DNA from 3 places in the Pseudomonas sp. A34-9 genome. Region 2 is predicted to be linked to each of the others. Evidence: predicted binding sites of a transcription regulator. Region 2 holds the regulator's gene; each other region holds the start of a gene.
The links. Region 2 encodes sigma-54, which starts transcription at its own class of promoters, with help from an activator protein. Its sites were predicted from a motif close to ANTGGCATNNANNTTGCTNT; they were not measured.

Region 1: a site for sigma-54 is predicted at 1,450-1,469, ahead of P3G59_RS08170 (flagellar basal body rod protein FlgF). Genes of this name have one in related genera too.
Region 3: a site for sigma-54 is predicted at 1,548-1,567, ahead of P3G59_RS09735 (CmpA/NrtA family ABC transporter substrate-binding protein). Genes of this name have one in related genera too.

Annotation. Positions count from the first base shown of each region.
Region 1 is NZ_CP119967.1:1,829,641-1,831,904, reverse strand. Features, by position in the region: gene flgG (flagellar basal-body rod protein FlgG) at 1-609, opposite strand, end outside; gene P3G59_RS08170 (flagellar basal body rod protein FlgF) at 655-1,395, opposite strand; gene P3G59_RS08165 (sigma-54-dependent transcriptional regulator) at 1,668-2,264, opposite strand, start outside.
Region 2 is NZ_CP119967.1:1,040,810-1,043,073, reverse strand. Features, by position in the region: gene lptB (LPS export ABC transporter ATP-binding protein) at 1-27, shown strand, start outside; gene P3G59_RS04405 (RNA polymerase factor sigma-54) at 215-1,708, shown strand; gene raiA (ribosome-associated translation inhibitor RaiA) at 1,782-2,090, shown strand; gene ptsN (PTS IIA-like nitrogen regulatory protein PtsN) at 2,103-2,264, shown strand, end outside.
Region 3 is NZ_CP119967.1:2,170,421-2,172,684, forward strand. Features, by position in the region: gene P3G59_RS09730 (ANTAR domain-containing protein) at 1-205, opposite strand, end outside; gene P3G59_RS09735 (CmpA/NrtA family ABC transporter substrate-binding protein) at 221-1,432, opposite strand; gene P3G59_RS09740 (quinone-dependent dihydroorotate dehydrogenase) at 1,656-2,264, shown strand, end outside.

The sequences.
Region 1 (2,264 bases), 790 kb from region 2:
GACTTGCGGCGCGCCGGAAGCGGCGGTTTCCAGGAACAGGTTGTTGCCCACGGCTTGCAGACCGGCCGGGTTGATGAAGTCGGCGGTTTGCAGGTTGCCGATCACCTGAGCAGCCGGGTTACCGGCGATGGAAACGGAAACGGTGCCGTCACGGCCAACGGTAAAGGTCTGAGCATCGTTCGGAATGACGATGGCCGGTTCCAGGGCGAAACCGCTGGCGTTGACGATCTGGCCGTTGGAGTCGAGGTGGAAAGTACCGTCACGGGTGTAGGACGTGGTGCCGTCCGGCTGCAGAATCTGGAAGAAACCGCGACCGTCGATGGCCATGTCCAGCGGCTGCTCGGTGGTTTGCAGGCTGCCGGCGGTGAAGTTTTTCTGGGTGCCGACGATGCGCACACCGGTACCCACTTGCAGACCCGACGGCAGTTCGCTGTCCTGAGTCGACTGGGCGCCTGGCTGACGCTTGATCTGATACAGCAGGTCCTGGAACTCGGCGCGGTCACGTTTGAAACCCGTGGTCGACACGTTCGCCAGGTTGTTGGAAATGGTGGTCAGGTTGGTGTCCTGGGCGGACAGACCGGTTTTGGCAACCCATAGAGCCGGAAGCATTCGATTCTCCTCGTGCGCCTGTTTTTCGGCGCGACGTTCTGATAATTAGCTGATCTGCAAGACCCGAGCCATGGCCTGGTCGTCGTCTTTGGCGGTGTTCATCATCTTGACGTGCAACTCGAACTGCTTGGCCAATGCCAGCACCGAGGTCATCTCTTCAACGGCGTTGACGTTGCTCGACTCCAGGAAACCCGACACCAGTTTGACGTTGGCGTCGGCCGGCGCAGGCTGGCCGTCCTTGGTGTAGATCGAGCCGTCAAGGCCCTTGTTCATGTTCTTGATGTCCGGGTTGACCAGCTTGATGCGGTCGACTTCCGCCATGACGCGCGGGCCTTCGCCCATCGCACGAATGCTGATGGTGCCGTCTTCACCGACTTCGATCTGCTGCTCGGGCGGCACGGCGATCGGACCGCCATTGCCCATCACCGGCATGCCGTTGCCGGCACGCAGAACGCCGAGGGCGTCAACGTTGAGGCTGCCGGTGCGCACGTAGCTTTCGCCGCCGTTAGGGTTCTGCACGGCAATGAAACCGTTACCGGTGACCGCGACGTCGAGGTCACGACCGGTCTGCACCAGCGAGCCCGGGGTGAAATCGGTGGCGGGCCGTTCGCTCAGGGCAAACGCACGCGCCGGAAAGCTGTCACCGAACACCGGCATCGAACGCGCCTGCTCCAGGTCGCGCTGAAAACCGTTGGTGGAGATGTTCGCCAGGTTGTTGGCATGAGCCTTCTGCGCCAGTGCGTTCTGGCTGGCGCCGGTCATTGCCACATAAAGGTACTTGTCCACACTCTTTCCTCTGCATGCCGGACGTTTGCCGCCCACCGCTGTACTGCTGAGCCATAAGCAATTTGCAGACCAACTTTTTCCTGACGGCCAAAGGCCCGGTAAACAAAGGACTTGGAAGGTTTTGCGGGGATTGTGGAAATGTATCGAAGTCGAAAAACCGGCGGTGTTATGCCGCTTCGCGGCAATAGATCAAAAGATCGCAGCGTGCCGCAGCTCCTACAGGAATCCGCATTCCAACTGTAGGAGCTGCCGAAGGCTGCGATCTTTTGATCTTAGGCTTCAGGCTCTTTGCCCACTTCGTATTCGCGGAGCTTATTGGCAATCGTCGTATGCGAAACGCCCAACCGCTTGCCCAGTTGCCGACTGCTCGGATGCTCGGAATACAGGCGCTCCAGCACGGCTTTCTCGAAGCGCCCGACAATTTCATCCAGCCCACCTTCCAGCGAGAAATCGCCAAGCGGCTGACGCACACCATAATCCGGCAGACGAATATGTTCAGCTTTCACCGTACCGCCATCGCACAGTGAAACCGCCTGGAAGAGCACGTTCTCCAGTTGTCGCACGTTGCCCGGCCAATGGTAATGACTGAGCCGGTCCATCGCCGCCGGCGCCAGTTTCGGCAGCGAACAGCCGATCTGCCGACTGGCCTGATCAAGGAAATGCTCGACCAGTGGGGTCAACCCGTCGAGGCATTCGCGCAGCGGCGGAATGTGTAGGGAGAGCACGTTCAATCGGTGGTACAAATCCTGACGAAACTCGCCCCGCGCGCACAGCTCCGACAAGTCCACCTGAGTGGCGCAGATCACCCGCACATCCAGATAAACCTCTTCATCGCTGCCGACGCGACGGAAGCAACCATCCTGCAGAAA
Region 2 (2,264 bases):
TATCTGGGCCACGAGTTCCGCCTGTAAGCGCAACAGTGCCCGGTGCGCCGCCCGGGCGCTGTATCGATTCAAGCAGGATTTAATACGCTTTAATTGTTACAGCGCTCTAGGCAAACACTTCAGTTTCAGGCATATAATTTGCTTAAGTTTGGCGCTTCGGCGCCCTGTAGTGGATGGCGCATAGCGCCGGCGAATAAGGTGTTAAGCCCCTGCCATGAAACCATCGCTAGTCTTGAGAATGGGCCAGCAGCTGACGATGACACCGCAGCTGCAACAGGCCATCCGTCTGCTCCAATTGTCGACCCTGGATCTGCAACAGGAAATCCAGGAGGCTCTGGAATCCAATCCGATGCTCGAACGCCAGGAAGAAGGCGACGACTTCGACAATTCCGACCCCTTGGCTGACAACGCCGAGCAGAAGCCCAATACCGAGATCCAGGAACCGTCCTATCAGGAAACTGCCCCGACGGTGGATAACCTCGAGGAGGGCGAATGGAACGAGCGCATCCCCAACGAGCTTCCGGTCGACACCGCCTGGGAAGACGTCTACCAGACCAGTGCCAGCAGCCTGCCAAGCAGCGATGATGACGAGTGGGACTTCACCACCCGCACCTCCGCCGGCGAGAGCCTGCAAAGCCACCTGCTTTGGCAACTGAACCTTGCACCGATGTCCGACACCGATCGCCTGATCGCCGTGACCCTGATTGATTGCATCAACAATCAGGGCTACCTGGATGAAACCCTCGAGGAAATCCTCGAAGCGTTCGATCCGGAACTGGACATCGAACTGGACGAAATCGAAGCCGTCCTGCACCGCATTCAACAATTTGAACCAGCCGGTATCGGCGCCCGCAACCTCGGCGAGTGCTTGCTGCTGCAGTTGCGCCAGTTGCCTGCCAAGACCCCATGGCTGGCGGAAGCCAAACGTCTGGTCACCGACTATATCGACCTGCTCGGCAGCCGCGACTACAGCCAGTTGATGCGCCGGATGAAGCTCAAGGAAGACGAACTGCGCCAGGTCATCGAACTGGTGCAGAGCCTGAATCCGCGCCCGGGTTCGCAGATCGAGTCAACCGAAGCCGAATACGTCGTCCCTGACGTCATCGTGCGCAAGGACAACGAGCGCTGGCTGGTCGAACTCAATCAGGAATCGGTGCCACGCTTGCGCGTCAACGCCCAGTACGCCGGTTTCGTCCGTCGTGCCGACACCAGCGCCGACAACACCTTCATGCGCAATCAGTTGCAGGAAGCCCGCTGGTTCATCAAGAGCCTGCAGAGCCGCAACGAAACCCTGATGAAAGTTGCCACCCAGATCGTCGAGCATCAGCGCGGTTTTCTGGAGTACGGCGACGAAGCCATGAAGCCGTTGGTCCTGCATGACATCGCCGAAGCGGTCGGCATGCATGAATCAACGATTTCCCGGGTGACCACGCAGAAATTCATGCATACCCCGCGCGGTATTTATGAACTGAAATACTTTTTCTCCAGCCACGTCAGCACCTCCGAAGGCGGCGAATGCTCGTCCACGGCGATCCGCGCGATCATCAAGAAACTGGTTGCCGCGGAAAATCAGAAAAAGCCGTTGAGTGACAGCAAGATCGCTGGTTTACTGGAGGCACAAGGCATTCAGGTGGCTCGCCGCACCGTCGCCAAGTACCGCGAATCCCTCGGGATCGCGCCTTCGAGCGAACGCAAGCGGTTGATGTAAGCCACGTTACAGCGTTCCAGTGGCAGGCTATCCAGCCTGCCGCTTTATGCACTGGCAACGAAGGAGAAGCTGTATGCAAGTCAACATCAGTGGACACCAACTGGAAGTGACCCAACCTCTGCGTTCCTACATCGAGGAAAAACTCCAACGACTGGAGCGACATTTCGACAAAATCACCAACGTGCAAGTCACGATGTGCGTCGAAAAGCTGAAGCAGAAAATCGAAGCCACCTTGCATATACCCGGCAGCGAAGTGGTCGCCAACGCAGAAGATACTGACATGTACGCTGCGATCGACTCACTCACCGACAAGCTGGATCGCCAACTCAAAAAGCATAAGGAAAAGACCCAGAGCCTCCTCCAGGGCGCGACCGGTCGTTAACATCCCTAACCCATGATCCGACTTGAAAGTATCCTGACCCCCGGCCGTTCCCTCGTGAACGTGCCGGGCGGCAGTAAAAAGAAAGCCCTCGAACAAATTGCCAACCTGATCGCCCGCGAAGTGCCGGATCTGGCCATGCAGGATGTCTTCGAGGCGTTGATTGCCCGTGAAAAA
Region 3 (2,264 bases), 1.1 Mb from region 2:
TGACCAGGACCACTTGTTCCATGACATCGCGGCTCGGTGACTCGGTATCGATCAGGATCACGTCCGGGCGCACTGTTTCGACGCGTGCAGGCAGGTCGATGGTCAGGCCGGACTCGTCGATCACCTCGAAACCGGCCTCGGTCAGTGCCGCTTTCAGGCGTCCGACTTTTTTCGCTGTGTCGTTGATCAACAGAATACGCAACATGTTCGCGGTCTCCTGTCAGCGGCGGGCGAGAAGAGGGACGTTGTCGCTCAGCGCATGCAGTTTGAAGCTGCGCGCGTAAGCGGCCGGGTCGCTGCCGTCCCAGACTTTGCCGTCGAGCAACTGGCTGCTGCGCATGTCGGTGCCCCACGCGGCGACGCCGACCGCGGTGGCGGCGTCGCGGTAGACGTCCAGTTGCTGAACCTGGCGGGCGACGGCGAGGTAATCCGGGTCTTCGCGCAGTAAGCCCCAGCGGCGGAACTGGGTCATGAACCACATGCCGTCCGACAGATACGGCAGATTCACCTCGCCGTTGCCGTGAAAACGCAGCGCGTGCGGGTCTTGCCAGCGATGGCCAAGGCCATCGGCATAGTCACCGAGAAAACGCGGTTCGATGCACGACACCGGCGCATCGAGGTACTCCGGCGCGCTGAGCAACTGTGCGGTGCTGCGGCGGTTTTCCGGGCTTTGTTCGATGAAACGGCTGGCTTCGAGGATCGCCATGACCAATGCGCGTGCGGTGTTGGGGTATTGCTCAACAAATTCGCGCGTGCAGCCAAGGACTTTTTCCGGGTGATCAGGCCAGATGGTCTGGCTGGTGGCGAGGGTGAAACCGAGATCCTGCTGCACCGCGCTGGCGGCCCACGGTTCGCCGACACAAAAGCCATCGATGCGCCCGGCTTGCAAGTGCGCGACCATTTGCGGCGGTGGCACGACCACGCTATCAACATCTCGCAATGGATGAATGCCCTGACTCGCCAGCCAGTAATACAGCCACATCGCGTGAGTGCCGGTGGGGAAGGTCTGCGCGAAGGTGAGTTTTGCGCGGCTTTGGTGCACGTGGCGGTCCAGCGCTTCAGGACTGGTCACGCCCAGATGTTGCAGGCCGTGTGACAGGTTGAGGCTTTGCCCGTTCTGGTTCAGGCCCATCAGCACCGCCATATCGGCCGGGGTGACGCCGCCGATGCCCAGGTGCACGGCGTAGATTAGGCCGTACAGACTGTGGGCGGCATCCAGTTCGCCACTCACCAGTTTGTCGCGAAGGTTGGCCCACGAGCTCTGGCGCTTGAGGTTCAGGGTCAGCCCGTAAGGCTGGGCGAAGCCCTGTGTGGCCGCGACGACGAGCGGAGCGCAATCGCTCAGGGCCATGAAACCGAGGTTGATTGCACGCTTTTCCGGGGCATCGCTGCCATTGACCCAGGCCAGTGGCCCTGGCGAAGGTTCGTTCATATAAAGCCATCTCGAAAAAAAACGCCGTCCCGGTCTTTGCCAAGGCAAATCCCGAAGACGACGCCATTGTCCTTGCCCGCCTGCCGTCATTGGCCGACGCACTGATAGCCAGGAGGGTGCAAGGCATATGCCAGTGCCAGTGATTTGCGCATGCGCCTCGCGCCGCAGGTCGATGCCCGGCTATAATCGCCGCCTCTTTTCGCCGCCCGAGTCATCGCCGCCCATGTACACCCTGGCCCGTCAGCTGTTGTTCAAACTTTCCCCGGAAACCTCCCACGATCTGTCGCTGGATCTGATCGGCGCGGGCGGGCGTTTGGGCCTCAACGGCTTGCTGTGCAAGGCGCCGGCGAAGAAACCGGTGACGGTCATGGGCCTCGAGTTTCCGAACCCGGTGGGGCTGGCGGCGGGTCTGGACAAGAACGGCGCGGCCATCGACGGCTTCGCGCAGCTGGGTTTCGGTTTTGTCGAAATTGGTACCGTGACCCCGCGTCCGCAGCCAGGCAACCCGAAACCACGGATTTTCCGATTGCCGGAAGCCGAGGCGATCATCAACCGCATGGGTTTCAACAACCTCGGTGTCGATAACCTGCTGGCGCGGGTCGCTGCGGCGAAATACAAGGGCGTGCTGGGCATCAACATCGGCAAGAACTTCGACACGCCGGTCGAGCGCGCGGTCGACGACTACCTGATCTGCCTGGACAAGGTGTATGCCCACGCCAGCTACGTGACGGTCAACGTCAGCTCGCCGAACACCCCTGGCCTGCGCAGCCTGCAGTTTGGCGATTCGCTCAAGCAATTGCTCGCTGATCTGGCCACGCGCCGCGCCGAACTG